Regions from separate parts of the Streptomyces sp. NPDC021012 genome, predicted to be linked through region 3. Evidence: riboswitches for the same ligand, from Rfam matches in the RefSeq annotation. Region 3 holds a riboswitch; each other region holds the start of a gene.
What was found. A riboswitch is a leader RNA that binds a small molecule or an ion and turns the genes downstream of it on or off. The one in region 3 is predicted to bind thiamine pyrophosphate.
Positions count from the first base shown of each region.

Region 1: another riboswitch for thiamine pyrophosphate. It lies ahead of ACH4TP_RS34850 (thiamine ABC transporter substrate binding subunit); the one in region 3 lies ahead of thiC (phosphomethylpyrimidine synthase ThiC).
Region 2: another riboswitch for thiamine pyrophosphate. It lies ahead of thiO (glycine oxidase ThiO); the one in region 3 lies ahead of thiC (phosphomethylpyrimidine synthase ThiC).

Region 1 is NZ_JBIRQU010000016.1:95,992-103,150, reverse strand. It holds gene tsf (translation elongation factor Ts) at 1-615, shown strand, start outside; gene pyrH (UMP kinase) at 779-1,543, shown strand; gene frr (ribosome recycling factor) at 1,638-2,195, shown strand; gene ACH4TP_RS34860 (phosphatidate cytidylyltransferase) at 2,195-3,298, shown strand; gene rlmN (23S rRNA (adenine(2503)-C(2))-methyltransferase RlmN) at 3,471-4,583, shown strand; TPP riboswitch at 4,613-4,722, shown strand; gene ACH4TP_RS34850 (thiamine ABC transporter substrate binding subunit) at 4,804-5,898, shown strand; gene ACH4TP_RS34845 (ABC transporter permease) at 5,937-7,159, shown strand, end outside.
Region 2 is NZ_JBIRQU010000004.1:687,954-695,112, reverse strand. It holds gene ACH4TP_RS17380 (Rv2175c family DNA-binding protein) at 1-139, opposite strand, end outside; gene ACH4TP_RS17375 (NAD(P)/FAD-dependent oxidoreductase) at 183-1,355, opposite strand; TPP riboswitch at 1,489-1,601, shown strand; gene thiO (glycine oxidase ThiO) at 1,599-2,768, shown strand; gene thiS (sulfur carrier protein ThiS) at 2,765-2,965, shown strand; gene ACH4TP_RS17360 (thiazole synthase) at 2,972-3,766, shown strand; gene pknB (Stk1 family PASTA domain-containing Ser/Thr kinase) at 4,101-5,987, shown strand; gene ACH4TP_RS17350 (deoxyribonuclease IV) at 5,994-6,854, shown strand; gene ACH4TP_RS17345 (DUF4396 domain-containing protein) at 6,938-7,159, shown strand, end outside.
Region 3 is NZ_JBIRQU010000005.1:387,316-394,474, forward strand. It holds gene ACH4TP_RS19285 (SsgA family sporulation/cell division regulator) at 1-298, shown strand, start outside; gene ACH4TP_RS19290 (YibE/F family protein) at 350-1,684, opposite strand; TPP riboswitch at 1,756-1,890, shown strand; gene thiC (phosphomethylpyrimidine synthase ThiC) at 1,884-3,665, shown strand; gene ACH4TP_RS19300 (hypothetical protein) at 3,750-4,391, opposite strand; gene ACH4TP_RS19305 (metallophosphoesterase) at 4,551-6,059, opposite strand; gene ACH4TP_RS19310 (LacI family DNA-binding transcriptional regulator) at 6,324-7,159, opposite strand, start outside.

The DNA of each region.
Region 1 (7,159 bases), on a different contig from region 3:
CTCGTCGAGCTGAAGTGCGAGACGGACTTCGTCGCCAAGGGTGACAAGTTCCAGGCCGTCGCCGCCCAGCTGGCCGAGCACGTCGCCGCCACCTCCCCGGCCGACATCGAGGCCCTGCTCGCCTCCGAGATCGAGCCCGGCAAGACGGTCCAGGCGTTCGTCGACGAGGCCAACGCCAACCTCGGCGAGAAGATCGTCCTCGACCGCTTCGCGCAGTACGCCGACGGCTTCGTCTACGCGTACATGCACCGCACGATGCCCGACCTGCCGCCGCAGATCGGTGTCCTCGTCGAGTTCGACAAGGCCGACGCCGACGTCGCCAAGGGCATCGCCCAGCACATCGCCGCCTTCGCGCCGAAGTACCTCACCAAGGAAGACGTTCCGGCCGAGGTCGTCGAGTCCGAGCGTCGCATCGCCGAGGAGACCACCCGCGCCGAGGGCAAGCCCGAGGCCGCGATCGCCAAGATCGTCGAGGGTCGCGTCAACGGCTTCTTCAAGGACGCCACGCTGCTCGGCCAGCCGTACGCCCTTGACAACAAGAAGTCCGTCCAGAAGGTCCTGGACGAGGCCGGTGTCACCCTGAAGCGCTTCACGCGCATCAAGGTCGGCATCTGAGTCCGTACGCGAACGCGACGGACACCGGACCCCGGTAGGGTCTGAGGCAGTCGTCCGCGCCCGCGCAGGACGACCGCAGATCTGACGAGGAGGCCATTGCCGTACGGGATACCGCGAGGACCCAGGGCAATGGCCTCCTTCGTATGTGCACGAGGAGATCTCCATGAATCAGGGCGCCGTACAGGGCGACGACACCAACGGCAAAAAGGCCGGCCGCTACATGCTGAAGCTGTCCGGAGAGGCCTTCTCCGGCGGCACCGGTCTCGGGGTCGACCCGGACGTCGTGCACGCCATCGCGCGTGAGATCGCCGCCGTCGTCCGGGACGGCGCGGAGATCGCGATCGTGATCGGCGGCGGCAACTTCTTCCGCGGCGCCGAGCTCCAGCAGCGCGGCATGGACCGGGCCCGCTCCGACTACATGGGCATGCTCGGCACCGTGATGAACTGCCTCGCCCTCCAGGACTTCCTGGAGAAGGAGGGCATCGACTCCCGCGTCCAGACCGCCATCACCATGGGCCAGGTCGCCGAGCCCTACATCCCGCTGCGCGCCGTGCGCCACCTGGAGAAGGGCCGCGTGGTCATCTTCGGTGCGGGCATGGGCATGCCGTACTTCTCCACGGACACCACCGCCGCCCAGCGCGCCCTGGAGATCGACGCCGAGGCCCTGCTCATGGGCAAGAACGGCGTGGACGGCGTCTACGACTCCGACCCGAAGAAGAACCCCGACGCGGTCAAGTTCGACGCCCTCGAGTACGGCGAGGTGCTCTCCCGCGACCTCAAGGTCGCCGACGCCACCGCCATCACCCTGTGCCGGGACAACAACCTCCCGATCCTCGTCTTCGAACTGCTCGCCGAGGGCAATATCGCTCGCGCGGTGAAGGGTGAGAAGATCGGCACGCTCGTGAGCGACCAGGGCACCCGGGCCTGACCCGAACCGGGGAACCGCCCCGCAAGGGGATGGACAGAGCCCTGCCGGTCGTACACCGTGCAGGACACAACGCGACGACACGCAGGAGCAAGTGGTGATCGAAGAGACCCTCCTCGAGGCCGAGGAGAAGATGGAGAAGGCCGTCGTGGTCGCCAAGGAGGACTTCGCCGCGATCCGCACCGGCCGTGCGCACCCGGCGATGTTCAACAAGATCGTGGCCGACTACTACGGTGCCATCACCCCCATCAACCAGCTGGCGTCCTTCTCCGTCCCGGAGCCGCGCATGGCCGTGGTGACGCCGTTCGACAAGAGCGCGCTGCGCAACATCGAGCAGGCGATCCGGGACTCGGACCTCGGCGTCAACCCGAGCAACGACGGCAACATCATCCGCGTGGTGTTCCCCGAGCTGACCGAGGAGCGCCGCCGGGAGTACATCAAGGTCGCCAAGGGCAAGGCCGAGGACTCGAAGATCTCGATCCGCTCGGTCCGCCGCAAGGCCAAGGAGACCATCGACAAGCTCGTCAAGGACGGCGAGGTCGGCGAGGACGAGGGCCGCCGCGCCGAGAAGGAGCTCGACGACACCACCGCGAAGTACGTCGCGCAGGTGGACGAGCTGCTCAAGCACAAGGAAGCCGAGCTGCTCGAGGTCTGATGAACGACTCTTCCTGGGGGGCCCCGGCCGGTTCCGGCCGCGGGGGACCCGACCAGGGGCCTGCCCCGGCGGGTCCCGCATACGATCGGCAGCAGGCGGCGCAGACTCGGCCCATGCCCATCGTGCCCGACGTTCCCGCCGGCGGATTCCAGGACGGTCACGACCGGGGGGCCGCTCACCCGAGCGGTCCCCTGTTCCGTGACGAGCCGCCGCACGAGCACCCGCAGGAGCCCATGTCCAGCCCCACCCCGCCTCCGCCGCCCGCGCCCCCGGCGCCACGGCAGAAGAAGAGCGCGGGCCGCGACCTGGGCGCGGCCATAGGCGTCGGGGTCGGTCTCGGCGCCGTCATCATCGCGTCGCTGTTCATCTGGAAGCCGGCGTTCGTCGGGGTGATAGCGGTCGCCGTGGTCGTCGGCCTGTGGGAGCTCACCTCCCGCCTCCAGGAGCGCAAGGAGATCAAGGCTCCGCTGGTCCCGCTCGCGGTCGGCGGCGCGGCGATGGTCGTCGCCGGCTACGTCCGGGGCGCCGAGGGCGCCTGGGTGGCGATGGCCCTCACGGCGCTCGCGGTGCTCGTCTGGCGGATGACGGAGCCTCCCGAGGGCTACCTCAAGGACGTCACGGCGGGGGTCTTCGCCGCGTTCTACGTGCCGTTCCTGGCGACGTTCGTGGCGCTGCTGCTGACCGCGGACGACGGGCCGCAGCGGGTGCTGACCTTCCTGATCCTGACCGTGGTCAGCGACACCGGGGCGTACGCGATCGGCTGGCGCTTCGGCAAGCACAAGCTGGCCCCGCGGATCAGCCCCGGCAAGACCCGGGAGGGCCTGGTCGGCGCGGTGACGTTCGCGATGGCGGCGGGCGCGCTGTGCATGCAGTTCATGATCGACGACGGCGCCTGGTGGCAGGGCCTGATCCTCGGCCTCGCGGTGGCCGCGAGCGCGACGCTCGGCGACCTCGGCGAGTCCATGATCAAGCGCGACCTCGGCATCAAGGACATGGGCACGCTGCTGCCCGGCCACGGCGGCATCATGGACCGCCTGGACTCCCTGCTGCCGACGGCGCCGGTGGTGTGGCTGCTGATGGCGCTCTTCGTCGGAACGGCTTGACGGACAGCGGGTACTCTGGAAGGGCTCGTGGCGCGTGCGCCGCGGGCCCTTCCGTCGTCCTCGCCGCAGCGGGGACGGTCCAGTGAGGTCTCCTGGCTTCGGCATCGTGATGCCGCCCTCCCCGCCGTCGCGGGGGTACCAGACCTCGTGCCGTCTGAGGAGACACCCGATCGTGGCCCGTCCAGTGCCCGGAGAACTCACTTTCGTCGCCCCCCGCGGAGCCAAGAAGCCGCCGCGGCACCTGGCCGACCTCACGCCCGCGGAGCGGAAGGAGGCCGTCGCCGCGATCGGCGAGAAGCCGTTCCGCGCCAAGCAGCTGTCCACGCACTACTTCGCGCGGTACGCGCACGACCCCGCCGAGTGGACCGACATCCCGGCCGCCTCGCGGGAGAAGCTGGCCGGGGAGCTGCTGCCCGACCTGATGTCCGTGGTGCGGCACATCTCGTGCGACGACGACACCACCCGCAAGACCCTGTGGAAGCTGCACGACGGCACGCTCGTGGAGTCGGTGCTCATGCGCTACCCCGACCGGGTGACCATGTGCATCTCCTCGCAGGCCGGCTGCGGCATGAACTGTCCGTTCTGCGCGACCGGGCAGGCGGGCCTCGACCGGAACCTGTCGACCGCCGAGATCGTGCACCAGATCGTGGACGGCATGCGGGCGCTGCGCGACGGGGAGGTGCCCGGGGGACCGGCGCGGCTCTCCAACATCGTGTTCATGGGCATGGGCGAGCCGCTCGCCAACTACAAGCGCGTCGTCGGCGCGATCCGCCGGCTGACGGACCCCGAGCCGGACGGCCTCGGGCTCTCGCAGCGCGGCATCACCGTCTCCACCGTCGGCCTCGTCCCCGCGATGCTGCGCTTCGCCGACGAGGGCTTCAAGTGCCGCCTCGCCGTCTCGCTGCACGCGCCCGACGACGAGCTCCGCGACACCCTGGTGCCCGTCAACACGCGCTGGAAGGTCCGCGAGGTCCTCGACGCGGCCTGGGAGTACGCGGAGAAGTCCGGGCGCCGGATCTCCATCGAGTACGCCCTCATCCGGGACATCAACGACCAGGCCTGGCGCGGCGACCTCCTCGGCCGCCTCCTCAAGGGCAAGCGGGTGCACGTCAACCTGATCCCGCTGAACCCGACGCCCGGGTCGAAGTGGACGGCGTCCCGTCCCGAGGACGAGAAGGCCTTCGTCGAGGCGATCGCCCGCCACGGCGTGCCGGTGACCGTCCGGGACACCCGCGGCCAGGAGATCGACGGTGCCTGTGGACAGCTCGCGGCCTCCGAGCGCTGACCTTGTAGTCTGAGCTCGAACACATCTCCATATTCCGACAGGGGAGCGCCACAGCGCTGAGAGTGCGGTAACCGTAGACCGCAGACCCTCTGAACCTCGCCCAGGTCATTCTGGGTAGGAAGTTCGGTCGTAACTCAAGCTGTTGCGCCCTGCCCGCGTCCGGTCCGCCGGCCGTGGGCAGGGCCGCGTCTCTTCCTGGTCATACCCAGGAGGAAATCCAGTGAGCATCAAGAAGGCCGCCGCCGTCGCGCTCGTCGCGGCGCTCGGCGTCACCGGCCTCGCCGCATGCGGCACCGACAAGGGCGGGAGCGAGGCCGGCAAGACCGACCAGCCCGCGCCGAAGACCGTCACGCTGGTGAGCCACGACTCCTTCAACGCCTCCAAGGAGGTGCTCGCCGACTTCACCAAGCAGACCGGGTTCACGGTCAAGGTGCTGAAGAGCGGCGACGCCGGCGAGGCCGTCAACAAGGAGATCCTGACCAAGGGCTCCCCGCAGGGCGACGTCTTCTTCGGCGTCGACAACACGCTGCTGTCCCGCGCCCTCGACAACGGGATCTTCGTCCCGTACGAGGCGAAGGGCCTGGACCGGGTCCCCGCCGCGTTCCAGCTCGACAAGGAGCACCGGGTCACCCCGATCGACTCCGGCGACATCTGCGTCAACTACGACAAGAAGTACTTCGCGGACAAGAAGCTGGCGCCGCCGGTGACCTTCGACGACCTGGCGAAGCCCGCGTACAAGGACCTCCTCGTGGTGGAGAACCCCGAGCGGTCCTCCCCGGGCCTCGGCTTCCTCCTCGGCACGGCCGCCAAGTACGGCGACGAGGGCTGGCAGGACTACTGGAAGAAGCTCAAGGCCAACGGCGTGAAGACCGTCGACAGCTGGGAGCTCGCCTACAACCAGGAGTTCTCCGGCTCGGCCGGCGGCAAGCAGGCCAAGGGCGACCGCCCGCTGGTCGTGTCGTACGCCTCCAGCCCGCCGGCCGAGGTGCTGTACGGCGAGCCGCAGCCGAAGGTGGCGCCCACCGGGGTCTCCACCGGCACCTGCTTCCGCCAGATCGAGTTCGCGGGCCTGCTGAACGGCGCGAAGAACCCCGAGGGCGGCAAGGCGCTCGTCGACTTCCTGATCTCCAGGAAGTTCCAGGAGGACATGCCGCTCCAGATGTTCGTCAACCCGGTGGCGAAGGACGCGGCCCTGCCGGAGCTGTTCACCAAGCACGGCGTGGTGATCGAGAAGCCGGAGACCATGGCGCCCGGGAAGATCGCCGAGAAGCGTGACGCGTGGATCCAGCAGTGGTCGTCGCTCGTCCTGAAGTGACCCGCGACCTCAAGGGGAGCGCGACGCGGCTGGGCCTGATGGCCCTGCCCGTCGCGTTCTTCGGGGTCTTCTTCGCCTGGCCCGTCGTGTCCATCGTGGACCGGGGGCTCAGGCCCGCGGGCACGTGGGACCTCGGCCGGATCGGCGGGACGCTGACCCGGCCGGACATCCTCGACGTGCTCGGCTTCACCCTGTGGCAGGCGCTCGCCTCCACCGGTCTCACCCTGCTGCTCGCGCTGCCCGGGGCGTACGTCTTCGCCCGCTTCGACTTCCCCGGCAAGAGCGTGCTGCGGGCCGTCGTCACGGTGCCGTTCGTGCTGCCGACGGTCCTCGTGGGCACGGCGTTCCTGGCGCTCGTCGGCCGGGGCGGGCTCACCGACGAACTGTGGGGGCTGCGGCTCGACACCAGCGTCTGGGCGATCCTCCTCGCCCACGTGTTCTTCAACTACGCGGTCGTCGTCCGGACCGTCGGCGGCCTCTGGTCGCAGCTCGACCCGCGCCAGGAGGAGGCCGCCCGGGTCCTCGGCGCCTCCCGCTGGACGGCCTGGCGGACGGTGACGCTGCCCGCGCTCGTGCCGGCGGTGGCGGCGGCCGCCCTGATGGTCTTCCTCTTCACCTTCACCTCCTTCGGCGTCGTGCAGATCCTCGGCGGGAACGCGTACACGACGCTGGAGGCCGAGATCTACCGGCAGACCGCCCGGCTGCTCGACCTGCCGACGGCGGCGGTCCTGACCCTCGTCCAGTTCGCGGCCGTCGGCGCGATCCTCGGCGTGCACGCCTGGACGGTACGGCGGCGGGAGACCTCGCTGCGGCTCGTACCGCCGGAGACGACCGCGCGCCGGCCGCGCGGCGCCGGACAGCTGGCGCTGCTCGCGGGCGTCCTCGTCTCGGTGGCGCTGCTGATCCTGCTGCCGCTCGGCGTGCTCGTGGAGCGCTCCTTCGCGGAGCCGGGCGGGTACGGGCTCGGCTACTACCGGGCGCTCGGCTCGCTCGACGAGGCCGGGACCTTCCTCGTCCCGCCCCTGGAGGCGATCGGGAACTCGCTGCGGTACGCGGTGGCCGCCACCGCCATCGCCGTGGTGATCGGCGGGCTCGCGGCGGCGGCGCTCACGAGGCGGGCCGGCCGGCTCGTACGGGGCTTCGACGCGCTCCTCATGCTGCCGCTCGGGGTCTCCGCCGTCACCGTCGGCTTCGGCTTCCTCATCACCCTCGACGAGCCGCCGCTCGACCTGCGGGCCAGCTGGATCCTCGTACCGCTCGC
Region 2 (7,159 bases), on a different contig from region 3:
CACGGCGGACGGCGATGAGCTGGCCGTCCTTGATCAGCTGCCGCACGCGCAGCACGTCGACATCGAGCATCTCCGCGATGTCGGGCACATAGAGCCAGGCGGGGACGAGCGCATCGATCTTCACGTCAATCTCGGTCACGGGACAAGCCTGCCATCCCGGACCGACAGTCGGTAGCCGGGCCCTACCGGACCGCCGCCTTCAGGGGGACGGACGGGTCGGCGGCGCGCTCCGGGTCGACGGGGACGGCGGCCTCGATGAGCTTGCGGCCCTGGGCCAGGTCGCGGGGGCGGCCGACCGCGAGGAGGGCCACCGGCACCCCCTCGCGCAGCCAGAGCACGGACCAGGCCTCGTCGGCCGGGTCGCCGCGCCACAGCAGCTCGTCCGCGCCCGCGTGGTGGCCGGCGTACTGCACGAAGCGGCCGAACTGCTCGGACCAGAAGTACGGCACCGGGTCGTACGGCGCGTCGGCGGCCCCGGTGATCGCGGCGGCGACCGCGCGGGGGCCCTGGAGCGCGTTGTCCCAGTGGTGGACGAGGAGCCGCTCGCCGTAGCGGGCGGAGGGGAAGGAGGCGCAGTCGCCGACCGCGTACACATCGGGCAGGGAGGTGCGCAGCCGGTCGTCGGCGGTGACGGCGCCGCTCGGGTCGAGGGCGATGCCGGAGCCGGTGAGCCAGTCCGTGGCGGGGCGGGCGCCGATGCCGACGACGACGGCGTCGGCGGGCAGTTCGCGGCCGTCGGCGAGGACGACGCGGCCCGGTGCGCCGGGCTCGACGGTGAGCACGCGCGCGTGGGTGAGGAGTTCGGCGCCGTTCGCCCCGTACCACTCGGCCATGGGGGCGGCGACCTCGGCGGGCAGCGCCCCGGTGAGGGGGAGGTCGGCGGCCTCGACGACGGTGACGGCGCAGCCCGCCTCGCGCGCGGCGGTGGCGAACTCGGCGCCGATCCAGCCGGCGCCGACGACCACGACGGAGTGGCGGCGCTCCAGGACGGGCCCGAGGCGCACGGCGTCGTCGAGGGTCCGCAGCAGGTGGACCCCGGGGACGCCCTCGGTGCCGGGCAGGGTGACGGGCCGGGCCCCGGTGGCGAGGACCAGGACGTCGTACGCGACGGGTCCGGTCTCGGTGTCGATCTCGCGGTCGGCGGCGCGCAGCCCGGTGACGTCCAGGCCGAGGCGGAGCTCGATGCCGAGGTCCTCGAAGTCGATCTCGAAGGCGGAGTCCTCGGCCTTGCCGAGGAGGATCGCCTTGGAGAGCGGCGGGCGGTCGTAGGGCTGGTGGGGCTCGGCCCCGATGAGGGTCACGGGGCCGGTGAAGCCCTGCTCGCGCAGGGCGACGGCGGTCTGGACGCCCGCCATTCCGGCGCCGACGATCACGACGTGCTGCTGTGCCTGCTTCTGCTCGCTCACTCGACCACCTTATGCATCTGACGGTGCGTCAGGAAGGGAGGGGTCTGTGGCCCCCCGGAGACGCGGGCTAGTCTGGCGGACGTAAAGCACTCGCGGGAGCCCGGACGACCGGGCTGAGAGGGAGGCTGGGACGGCCTCCGACCGTACGAACCTGATCCGGGTCATGCCGGCGAAGGGAGGGGCTGGACGCCCATGCGTTCTTCCGATGTCCTGAGGTCCGACGTCCTCGTGGTCGGGGGCGGCATCATCGGCCTGGTCACGGCCTGGCGGGCCGCGCAGCGCGGACTGCGCACCGCCGTCGTCGACCCCGATCCGGGCGGCGGGGCCGCGCGGGTCGCGGCCGGGATGCTCGCCGCCGTCACCGAACTCCACTACGGCGAGGAGACCCTGCTCGGGCTCAACCTCGCCTCCGCGGCGCGTTATCCCGCCTTCGTCGCCGAACTGGAGGAAGCCGCCGGCCACGACGTCGGCTACCGCGCCTGCGGCACCCTCGCCGTCGCCCTCGACGCCGACGACCGGGCCCACCTGCGCGAACTGCACGCCCTGCAGACCCGCTGCGGGCTCGTCTCCGAGTGGCTCAGCGGCCGCGAGTGCCGCCGCCTCGAACCGATGCTGGCGCCCGGCGTCCGGGGTGGGCTGCGGGTCGACGGGGACCACCAGGTCGACCCGCGCCGACTGGCCGCCGCGCTGGTGACGGCCTGCGAGCGGGCCGGGGTGGCCTTCCACCGGGCCCTCGCGGAGCGCCTGACGACCGTCCGCGACCGGGCCCGCGGGGTCCTCCTCGCCGGCGGCGAGGAGCTGACGGCCGATCAGGTCGTGCTCGCCGCCGGCAGCCTCAGCGGCCGCCTCGCGGGCGTCCCCGACGAGGTCCTGCCACCGGTCCGGCCCGTGAAGGGCCAGGTCCTGCGGCTGCGGATCCCCGCCCCGTACGCTCCCTTCCTCTCCCGCACCGTCCGGGCCGTCGTCCGCGGCAGCCACGTCTACCTGGTGCCCCGCGAGAACGGCGAGCTCGTCGTCGGCGCCACCAGCGAGGAACTGGGCTGGGACACCACGGTGACGGCGGGCGGGGTGTACGAACTCCTCCGCGACGCCCACGAGCTGGTCCCGGGCCTCACCGAGCTGCCGCTCACCGAGACCCGCGCCGGACTGCGCCCCGGCTCCCCCGACAACGCCCCGCTGCTCGGCCCCACCGCCCTGCCCGGCCTCCACCTGGCCACCGGCCACTACCGCAACGGGGTGCTGCTCACCCCCGTCACCGGCGACGTCATGGCGGAGGCGCTCACCACGGGCGCCCTCCCCGACGAGGCGCGCCCCTTCACCCCCCGCCGTTTCTCCCCCGTACGTCAGGAGCAGCCCGCATGAACGTGTCCGTGAACGGAGAGCCCCGCGTCCTGGCGGGCCCCCTCTCCCTCGACGCCCTCGTGTCGACCCTGAGCACCGCGCCCTCGGGCGTGGCCGCGGCCGTCAACGAGGAGGTCGTGCCGCGCGGCGAGTGGGCCACGACGGTGCTCGGCGAGGGCGACCGGGTGGAAGTCCTCACGGCAGTGCAGGGGGGCTGAGCGCTCATGTCCGACGACGTCTTCACCCTCGGCGGTACGGAGTTCTCCTCCCGCCTCATCATGGGCACCGGCGGCGCCCCCAGCCTCGACGTCCTGGAACGCTCCCTCCTCGCCAGCGGTACGGAACTGACCACGGTCGCCATGCGGCGCCTGGACCCGACCGTCCAGGGCTCGGTCCTCTCCGTCCTGGAACGCCTCGGCATCCGGGTCCTGCCCAACACCGCGGGCTGCTACACGGCGGGCGAGGCCGTCCTCACCGCCCGGCTGGCGCGGGAGGCGCTGGGCACGGACTGGATCAAGCTGGAGGTCGTCGCGGACGAGCGGACCCTCCTCCCGGACGGCGAGGAGCTCCTCGCGGCGGCCGAGACCCTCGTCGACGACGGCTTCACCGTCCTCCCCTACACCAACGACGACCCCGTCCTCGCCCGGAAGCTGGAGGACGTCGGCTGCGCCGCGATCATGCCGCTCGGCTCCCCCATCGGCTCCGGACTCGGCATCCGCAACCCGCACAACTTCCAGCTCATCGTGGAGCGCGCCGGCGTCCCCGTCATCCTCGACGCCGGCGCGGGCACGGCCTCGGACGCGGCGCTCGCGATGGAGCTGGGGTGCGCGGCGGTCATGCTCGCGTCCGCCGTGACCCGCGCGCAGGAGCCGGTCCTCATGGCCGCCGCCATGCGCCACGCGGTCGAGGCGGGCCGCCTCGCCCACCGCGCCGGCCGCATCCCCCGCCGCCACTTCGCGGAGGCGTCCTCCCCGACGACGGGCCAAGCCCACCTGGACCCGGAACGCCCCGCCTTCTGATCCGTTGTGGGCTGCGCCGCCCCCCGTTGTGGGCAATCGTTCCGCAGGGCGGAACGGGTGGGCACAACGGACCCGCGCCCTGCCGGCGCCAGAGGCTTCCGAGCCCGAACCCGCACCCCATGGGCGCTGTGCATGGGGTGCGGGTTCAGGCCCGGAACGCGGAGGCGCCGCTAGAGGGCGCCGTCCCGTGTGCCCACCCGTCCCGCCCAGCGGGACGATTGCCCACACGGGGCGGGGCACCGCCCACAACGGGCGGGGCGAGGCGCGTCACAGGTGCGCTGCAGTCACGGGCGGCGGGCCGGGGCTTCTGTCCCGTCCTCGTAGACTCGTCGCCGTGGACACGACCCTTCAGGACCCCCTCCTCGGGCGGCTGCTCGACGGCCGCTACCGCGTGGACGCGCGCATCGCCGTCGGCGGGATGGCCACGGTCTACCGGGCCGTGGACACCCGCCTCGACCGCGTGCTCGCGCTCAAGGTGATGCACCCGGCCCTCGCCGCGGACGCCGCCTTCGTGGAGCGGTTCATCCGCGAGGCGAAGTCCGTCGCGCGGCTCGCGCACCCGAACGTGGTCGGCGTCTTCGACCAGGGCGCCGAGGGCGCGTACGTCTATCTGGCGATGGAGTACGTCGCCGGCTGCACCCTCCGCGACGTCCTGCGCGAGCGCGGCGCCCTGTCGCCCCGGGCCGCGCTGGACATCCTGGAGCCGGTGCTCGCCGCGCTCGGCGCCGCGCACCGGGCCGGGTTCGTGCACCGGGACATGAAGCCGGAGAACGTCCTGATAGGGGACGACGGCCGGGTGAAGGTCGCCGATTTCGGTCTCGTACGGGCCGTGGGCTCGGCGACCGCCACCACCGGCGCGGTCCTCGGCACGGTCTCGTACCTCGCGCCGGAGCAGATCGAGCACGGCACCGCCGACACCCGCGCCGACGTGTACGCCTGCGGTGTCGTCCTCTACGAGATGCTGACCGGCGGCAAGCCGCACTCCGGCGACACCCCCGCCCAGGTGCTCTACCAGCACCTGAACACCGACGTGCCCGCCCCGTCCGCCACCGTCCCGGGGCTCGCACCCGAGCTGGACGACCTGGTCGCGGCGGCCACGGCCCGCGACCCCGAGCTCCGCCCGTACGACGCCGTCGCGCTGCTCGCCCTGCTCCGGGAGGCCCGCGCCGGGCTCGGCGACGAGCAGCTGGACGCGGTGCCCCCGTCGGCGCGGTCCGAGGTCCGCGACACGGCCGAGGACCGGACGAGCGTGATCGCCCGCCCCGTACCGGTGGCGACCGAGCACACCAGCCGGCTGCCCGCCCCGGAGGCTCCGCCCGCCGCCCGCCGGCGGCCCCCGCGCGGCCCGCTCCTCCTCGTCGCCGCCGTGCTGCTCGCCCTCGGTCTGGGCGCCGGCGTCTGGTACATCAATTCCGGCCAGTTCACCCGCGTCCCCGCCGTCCTCGGCCAGTCCGAGGCCGCCGCGACGAAACGTCTCGCCGACGCCGGGCTCGACGTCGGCGGCACGAAGCGCGCGTTCAGCGACGTGTACGAGCGCGGCACGGTCATGGCCGTCGACCCGGCCCCCGGCGAGCGCGTCCGGGGCAACGCCACGGTCACCCTCACCCTCTCCCGCGGCCCGGAGATCGTGAAGGTCCCCAACCTCAAGAACAAGCCGCTCGCGGAGGCCAAGCGCACCCTGGAGGAAGAGGGCCTCGCCCCCGGGGTGATCACCTACGCCTTCAGCGACTCCGTCGCGCAGGGCTCCGTGATCAGCACCGATCCCGAGCCCGGCACCGAGCGCAGCCCCGATTCCGCGGTCGCCCTCGTGGTCAGCAAGGGCTCCCCCGTCGACGTGCCCGACGTCAGCGGCGAGACCGTCGCCGACGCCACGGCCGCCCTCCAGGAGGAGGGGCTCACCGTGAAGGTCGCCCCGGAGCGGATCAACTCCCCCGAGGCCGCCGGCACCGTCGCGGCCCAGTCCCTCGCCGGCGGCAGCCGGGCCGCCGAGGGCGACGTCATCACCCTCACCGTCTCCAAGGGGCCGAAGCTCGTCGAGGTCCCGGACGTGACGGGCAAGTCGACCGAGGACGCCCGGACGGCCCTGGAGGACGCGGGCTTCGAGGTCGAGATCAAGAAGTCCTTCCCCTACCTCGGCGACACGGTCGCGAGCCAGTCCGTCGAGGGCGGCGGGACCGCGCCCGAGGGCTCCACCGTCACCATCACGATCAAGGGACTCTAGACACTCATGCGCAACCCCGTCGGCGGCCATGTCCCCGTGGCCGGCGGCCTCGCCACCGTCGGCCTCGGCTACGCCCGCGAACTCGGCGCCGAGACCGTGCAGGTCTTCGTCGCCAACCCGCGCGGCTGGGCCACCCCCACCGGCAACCCCGCCCAGGACGAGCGCTTCCGGGCCGAGTGCGAGGCCGCGTCGATCTCGGCCTGGGTGCATGCCCCGTATCTGATCAACTTCGGCTCCCACACCGAGGCCACGGTGGAGAAGTCGGTGGAGTCGCTGCGGCACTCGCTGCGCCGGGGCCGCGAGATCGGCGCGAAGGGCGTGGTCGTGCACACCGGATCGGCGACCGGCGGCCGCCCGCGCGAGGTGGCCCTCGCCCAGGTGCGGGAGCGGCTGCTGCCGCTCCTCGACGAGCTGACGCACGAGGACGATCCGGATCTGCTCCTGGAGTCGACGGCGGGCCAGGGCTTCTCGCTCTGCTCGCGGACCTGGGACTTCGGCCCGTACTTCGACGCGCTCGACCGCCACCCCAAGCTGGGCGTCTGCCTCGACACCTGCCACATCTTCGCCGCCGGGCACGACCTGGCGGGCCCGCACGGCGCCGCGCAGACCCTCGACCTGCTGGTGGAGACGGTCGGCGAGGGCCGGCTGAAGCTGATCCACGCCAACGACTCGAAGGACGTGGTGGGCGCGCACAAGGACCGGCACGCGAACATCGGCGCCGGTCACATCGGCGAGGAGGCGTTCCGAAACCTCCTGCGCCACCCGGCCACCGAGAACGTGCCGTTGATCATCGAGACCCCGGGCGGCAAGGAGGGGCACGTCGCCGACGTCGAGCTCCTGAAGAAGCTCCGCGAGCGCCGAGGATGATCACTTCCCCTTGAGGAATACCCTAGGGGGGTATACGGTTCCTATCGACGACAGAGCCGTAGACCCGAGGCTGGGGGCACCTCATGCAGCACGAAGCGCATACACACCACGACCATTCCGGGCACGAGGGTCACGCAGGGCACGAAGGACACGGCGGCCACGCAGGGCACGAGGGTCACCACGACCACGCGGGCCACACCGGTCACGACACCCACGCCGACCACGCTGGCCACACCGGTCACACCGGCCATGACGCCCACGCCGGCCACCACCACACCCCCGGTGGCACCGTCTCCTGGTCCATG
Region 3 (7,159 bases):
CGTGACCTGGGCATTCGGAAGGGAACTGCTGCTCGACGGGATCAACCGGCCGAGCGGGGACGGCGATGTGCACATCGCCCCGACCGAGCCCGAGCGACTCTCGGACGTCTCCATCCGGCTCCAGGTGGGCGGTGACCGCGCCCTGTTCCGGGCCAGCGCGCCGCCGCTGGTCGCCTTCCTCGACCGAACGGACAAGCTGGTTCCGCTCGGTCAGGAACGGACACTCGGTGACTTCGAGGATCACCTGGAGGCCGCACTGGGCCGGATCCTGGCCGAGGAGAACGCCGGCCCCGCCTGAGCATCGGGACGCACGCACTCCTCACACGCCTACGCCTCACCCGCGTACGCCTCACTTGGCGCGGCGGCGCCGCCCTCCCCGCACCGCCGCCGGCTTCCCGCCCCCGGACGCCGGCCGGTCGGCGGAGACGACCAGGGCCGCAAGTCCCGTGGTGAGCGGAACGGAAGCCACCAGACCGATCGACCCGACCAGCGTCCGGACGATCTCCTCGGCGACCAGCTCGCTGTTGGCCACCGTCCCCATGCTGCTCTGCGCGATGGAGAAGAGCAGCAGCAGCGGCAGGGCGGCACCCGCGTAGGCGAGCACCAGCGTGTTCACGACCGAGGCGATGTGGTCGCGGCCGATCCGGATCCCGGCCCGGTACAGGCCGCGCGGCCCCATGCCCGGATCGGCCTGGTGCAGCTCCCAGACCACCGAGGTCTGGGTGACCGTCACGTCGTCGAGCACACCGAGCGAACCGATGATGATCCCGGCGAGCAGCAGGCCGGACATGTCGATCTCCGGGTACAGGCCGTGGATCAGACCGGTGTTGTCGTCGGTGTTGCCGCTGAGCGAGGCCCAGTCGATGAAGAACGAGCCGAGCAGACCGATCAGCAGCAGCGAGATCAGCGTGCCGAGCACGGCGACCGAGGTGCGGGCCGAGAGCCCGTGGCACATGTAGAGCGCGATCAGCATGATCGCGCTCGACCCGACCACCGCCACGACCAGCGGGTTCGACCCCTGCAGGATCGCCGGCAGGATGAAGTACGTCAGCACGAGGAAGCTCACGGCGAGCGCGATGAGCGCCATGACGCCCCGCATCCGGCCGACCACCACCACCGCGAGGGCGAAGATGCCGGCGAGCACCGCCAGCGGCACCTTGCGGTTCACATCGGTCACCGAGTACTGCAGGTCGTGCGGGGCGTCGGGGGCGTACGCCACCACCACGCCCTGACCCTCGTGCAGTTGGCGCGGCGCGTCCGGCTGCACGATCTCGACGAATCTGCGTCCCTCGTCCGGGCCGGTGGTGACCTCGACCGTCGCCTTCTCGCACTGCCCCTGCTGGGCGTTGACCGCCTCGCGGCCCTCCGGGGTGGAGGTGTCGCCGGTCGGCGGGACCTGAGCGGCGTTGACGTCCTTGCAGTCGACGTGGACGACGGAGACGACCTTGCCCTGCTCGGTCTGCCGGTCGAAGCCGACGCCGGTGCGCTCGTGCGCCGGGGTGCCGCTCGGCCACAGGACCGCGAGACCGACCACGACGGCGGTGGTGAAGGGGATCAGGATCGCGGCGATGACCTTGCGCAGATGCCGGGAGACGGGGGCGGCGGGCCCGTGGCCGTGGGAATGGGAGTGCCCCTGGCCGTGTCCGTGACCGTGCGGTTCGGGGGTCTGATGGGGGGAAGTCACCGGCCGATCATCGCAAGAACGGCGGGGGCCCACTGTTCAGCACGCCAGGGATGACGCTAGCGTGGTGGCACCTTTGCACACGCGGGAGCTCGGAGCACCGGGCTGAGAGGGCGCTGATCACCGTACGCACGTACGGGAGGAGGCTGCGCCGACCGCCGAACCTGTTACCGGGTAATGCCGGCGTAGGGAGATCGGTCTCATGACCATTCAGGATGCACGCACGCCTGCCTCCGACCAGAACGACGGCCAGGGCGAGCGCACGCCGGGCTGGCACAAGGGGTACGTCCAGGGCTCGCGCCCCGACCTCCGGGTGCCCGTCCGCCAGGTGCACCTCACCAACGGCAAGGACGTCACGCTGTACGACACGTCCGGTCCGTACACCGACCCCGCCATCGACACCGACGTCCGGCGGGGCCTTCCGCCGCTGCGCGAGAACTGGATCATCGCGCGCGGCGACACCGAGGAGTACGCGGGCCGCCCGGTCCGCCCCGAGGACGACGGCATCAAGCACACCTCCCCGCGCGGCGGCGGGCTGAAGAACCTCGACGCGGTCTTCCCGGGCCGCCCGCGCCTGCCGCGCCGGGGCCGCGCCGGCGAGGCCGTGACCCAGCTCGCGTACGCCCGCCGGGGGGAGATCACCCCGGAGATGGAGTACGTCGCGATCCGCGAGAACGTCTCCCCCGAGGTCGTACGGGAGGAGATCGCCGCGGGCCGCGCCGTGCTGCCGGCGAACGTGAACCACCCGGAGATCGAGCCGATGATCATCGGCAAGCGGTTCCTGGTGAAGGTCAACGCCAACATCGGCAACTCCGCCGTCACCTCCTCCATCGAGGAGGAGGTGGAGAAGATGACCTGGGCGACCAAGTGGGGCGCCGACACGGTCATGGACCTGTCCACCGGCCGCAACATCCACACCACCCGCGAGTGGGTGCTGCGCAACTCCCCCGTGCCGATCGGCACCGTGCCGCTCTACCAGGCCCTGGAGAAGGTCGACGGCCGGGCCGAGGAGCTGACCTGGGAGGTCTACAAGGACACGGTCATCGAGCAGGCCGAGCAGGGCGTCGACTACATGACGGTCCACGCCGGCGTCCTCCTGCCGTACGTGCCGCTCACCGCGCGCCGCAAGACCGGCATCGTCTCGCGCGGCGGCTCGATCATGGCCGCCTGGTGCCTGGCGCACCACAAGGAGAACTTCCTCTACACGAACTTCGAGGAGCTCTGCGAGATCCTCGCGGCGTACGACGTCACGTACTCGCTCGGCGACGGCCTGCGCCCCGGCTCGATCGCGGACGCCAACGACGAGGCGCAGTTCGCGGAGCTGAAGACCCTCGGCGAGCTCAACACGATCGCCAAGCGCCACAACGTGCAGACGATGATCGAGGGCCCCGGGCACGTCCCGATGCACAAGATCAAGGAGAACATCGACCTCCAGCAGGAGATCTGCGAGGAGGCGCCGTTCTACACGCTCGGCCCGCTGACCACGGACGTCGCCCCGGCGTACGACCACATCACCTCGGGCATCGGCGCGGCGATGATCGCCTGGTGGGGCACGGCGATGCTCTGCTACGTCACGCCCAAGGAGCACCTGGGCCTGCCGAACAAGGACGACGTGAAGACGGGCGTCATCACGTACAAGATCGCGGCGCACGCGGCGGACCTCGCCAAGGGGCACCCGGGCGCGCAGGAGTGGGACGACGCGCTCTCGGACGCGCGCTTCGAGTTCCGCTGGGAGGACCAGTTCAACCTGGCCCTCGACCCGGACACCGCCCGCGAGTTCCACGACGAGACGCTCCCGGCGGAGCCCGCGAAGACCGCGCACTTCTGCTCGATGTGCGGTCCGAAGTTCTGCTCGATGAAGATCTCCCAGGACATCCGGCGCGAGCACGGCGGCACGCAGCAGGAGATCGAGGCGGGCATGGCGGAGAAGTCGAAGGAGTTCGCGGCGAGCGGGAACCGCGTCTACCTGCCGCTGGCCGAGTAGTCACCGCCTTGCGTCGGGGCCGGGCGGGTCCCGGTCCCGGCGCCCGGTCCTCAGGGCTCCGGCGTGTCGGGGACCTCGTCGCGTTCAGGGCTCCGGTGTGTCCGGGGGGCCGACCGCGGCGAGGGCGTCGCGGAGGAAGGGGAGGATGCCGCGCTCCAGGAGGGCGCGGCGCCAGACTTCGCGGGCGAGGGTGAGTTCGTCGTCGGCCGTGGTGGTCCCGCCCGCCGCGGCCGGTCTGTTGCGCAGGGCGGTCAGGAGGAGGCCGACGCCCGCGCTGAGCAGGCCGGCGGCGGCGAGGGCGGCGAAGACGAGGCCTGCCGTCAGCAGGGTCTCGCCGAACACCACGGTGGGGGTGAGGGCGTGCAGGACCGCCCCGACCAGCAGGAGTATCGCGGCGGCCGTGCCCGCGAGGACGGGCACCATCACGGTGACGATGGCGACGACGCCGGCGCCCGTGCCGGGATCCGCCGCTGGTGTGCGGGGTGAGGTGAGGGTCGTCCGGTTCTCCTCGCGGACCTTCACGAAGTGCTCGTACTCGTTCGCCGCCGCGCTGGTGATCAGCGCTGTCGCGTTCATCGTCATGGCGCGCAGCTGCGCGACCGTGAGCCGGGTTCCGACCCCGGCGAGATCCGGACGTGCGTGGGCGGTGCTCAGTGCGTCGTCGAGGATCCGCTCGTACTCGGCGCGATCCTCGGTCAGCAGGTGCGGAGCCACGTTCATGTGCATCCCCCGATGCTCCGTAGGCCCGGGTCAGCCGTGGGAAACGGTCGGCTGGGCGGAAACGGAGGAGAGCCTGCTACGGATGACCCGATGGTATTGCGGTGACACCACGGCCTGACAGGTTGTTTCCGGAAATCGACTTCCCCGGATGCGCAGGGTTATGCGTCAGCCGTTCAGGGGGAGTTGGACGACCAGTAGCTTTCCGGCCATGGTCACTCCGCCGTCCATGGCGATCGCGAGACCGTCGGCGTACACGTGCGGTCCGTCGACGACCGGGCCCGAGCCGTCCTCGCCGTCCTCCGTGCCGACCTGGCCGAGGAGGTACGGGATGGGGCTGTGGCCGTGCACGATCCGGCGGCCGCCGTAGGTGGAGAGCAGCTCCTGGACGGCCTGCGGGCCGCCGTCGTCGCGGAACGCGAAGCGCTTGGTGAACTTCCGGAAGAGGTCCCAGACCTCGTCGGCGTCGTTCCGGTTGAGGATCTCGTGGACCGTGTCGTTGACGTCCTCGATGGTCTCGCCGTATTCGAGGTATGCGGTGGTGTCGGAGTGCAGGAGGAGGTGGTCGTCCTCGCGCACCACGGCGTCCAGCCGGGACATCCACTGGAGGTGGACGTCCTGGAGGCGGTCCATGTCGTGCTTCTGGCCGCCGTTGAGCAGCCAGGCGGCCTGGAAGGTGGCGGTGCCCGCGCCGGAGTTGACGGGGGTGTCGGCGAAGCGTTTGGCGCCGATGAGGAGCAGTTCGTGGTTGCCCATGAGGGCCTTGCAGTAGCCGCCCGCGGCGGCGGCCTCGGCGGAGAGGCGCATGACGAGGTCGATGACGCCGATGCCGTCGGGGCCTCGGTCGGTGAAGTCGCCGAGGAACCAGAGCCGGGCGTTGCCCGCGGACCAGCCGCCGTTCTCGTCGATGAGGCCCTGGGCGCGCAGGGCGGCGACGAGCTCGTCGAGGTAGCCGTGGACGTCGCCGACGACGTAGAGGGGGCCGGGTCCGTCGCCGTTCGAGGGCGCCGGGGCGGGGGCCGGCTCGGGGGTGACCGGGACCTGGACGGTGTCGCCGCGGTTGATGACCGGGAGGTCGCGCTCGGTCGGCGTGTACCCCTCGGGCAGCTCGCCCTCGGGGAAGGCGTTGCCAGGGTGGCCCGTGGCGACGGAGACGATGGAGGACCCCTCCGGGGCGGCGAACGCCGGGGCGAGACGCTGCCCCAGGTGGAGGGTCGGTGCGGCGGGCAGGGGCGCGGGTGCCTGCGGCGCGGGGGGTACGGGGGCCGGGGGCGCGGCGGGCGGTGCGGCCTGGGCTGCGGGTGCCTGCGGCGCGGCGGGCACGGGCTGGCTGGTGGGCGCGGGTGCCTGCGGCGCGGTGACGGAGACGACCTGGAGGGACTCGACCGGTGCGGGCTCGGCCGGCGGGGTCTGCACCGGGACGGTTTCGACGGGCGCCGCAGCGCCCTGCGCCGGCGCGGCCATCGGCGCGGTCTGCGCCAGGTCGCCTTCGACGGGCGCGGGCGGCAGGGTGGGGACCGGGACCGCTTCGACGGGGGAGGCCGCGAGGGGCGGTTCCTCCGGGGAGAGGGGCCCGGCGGCGTGGCCCTGTACGGGCACGCGGGCGTACGGCGGTACGCGGAAGTCACGCAATGTCGCCGTGCGTACCACGGGCTCCTGACCGGCCCCCTGAGTCATCGACCCCTCCACCACCGTCGCGATGCCCTGCACATCGCGGACCGGCCTGGTCGGGGTGGTCCGCGGTGTCGTCCGCCCATCATAGGAATGAGGGTCCTCCTGTGTGACGCACCAGGGGTGGTGAATCCGGGTCCACTCCGGGTTAACCGGTTGTTTCGCCCGAATTGAGAAGGTCCAGTCCAGGGTCGAGACCGGTGTGGCGACCGGTTTCGCCGTCCCCGCCCACGGGCAGGGGCGAGGACGGCGAGTCGGATGGCGGCGGGTTCAGTCCTTCGCGGGTGAGCGCGGCGGGCTGACCGTGGTGCGCGGCGAACGCCGCTGCGAGGAGGTGCGGACGATGAGTTCGGTCGGTATCACCTGCTCGACCGGACCGTCGGTGTCGATCCCCTCGATGGCGTCGATGAGGAGCTGGACGACGGCGGTGCCGATCCGGCGCGGTTTGAGGGAGAGCGTCGTGATGGGCGGTTCGGTGGTGGCGTAGACGGTGGACTCGCTGCAGCAGACCAGCAGCAGGTCGTCCGGGACGCGCAGTCCGTAGCGGCGGGCGGCCGCGAGGAGGTCGGTTCCGTTGGGATCGAAGAGGCCGTACACGGCGTCGGGACGGTCCGGGCGGGCGAGCAGCCGGTCGGCCGCGACGGCGCCCGCGCACGGGTCGTGCGCCGGATAGGCCTCGTAGACGGGGTCCTGGCCCACCCGTTCGCACCAGTTGAGGTAGGCGGTGGTGGACAGGCGGGTGTACGTGTCGGTGGTGGTTCCGGTGAGGAGGCCGATCCGGCGGGCGCCGGCGTCGGCGAGGTGGTCGAGCAGGTCGAGGACGGCGGCTTCGTGGTCGTTGTCGACCCAGGCGGTGACCGGAAGGGTGCCGGCGGGGCGTCCGTCGGAGACGACGGGCAGGCCCTGGCGGACCAGTTCGGTGACGACCGGGTCGTGGTCGGAGGGGTCGATGACGACGGTGCCGTCGAGGGCGACGTTCGACCAGACGTCATGGCGGGAGGTGGCGGGGAGGATGACCAGGGCGTAGCCCCGGGCGAGTGCCGCCGATGTGGCTGCTCTGGCCATCTCCGCGAAGTACGCGAATTCGGTGAAGGTGAAAGGTTCAT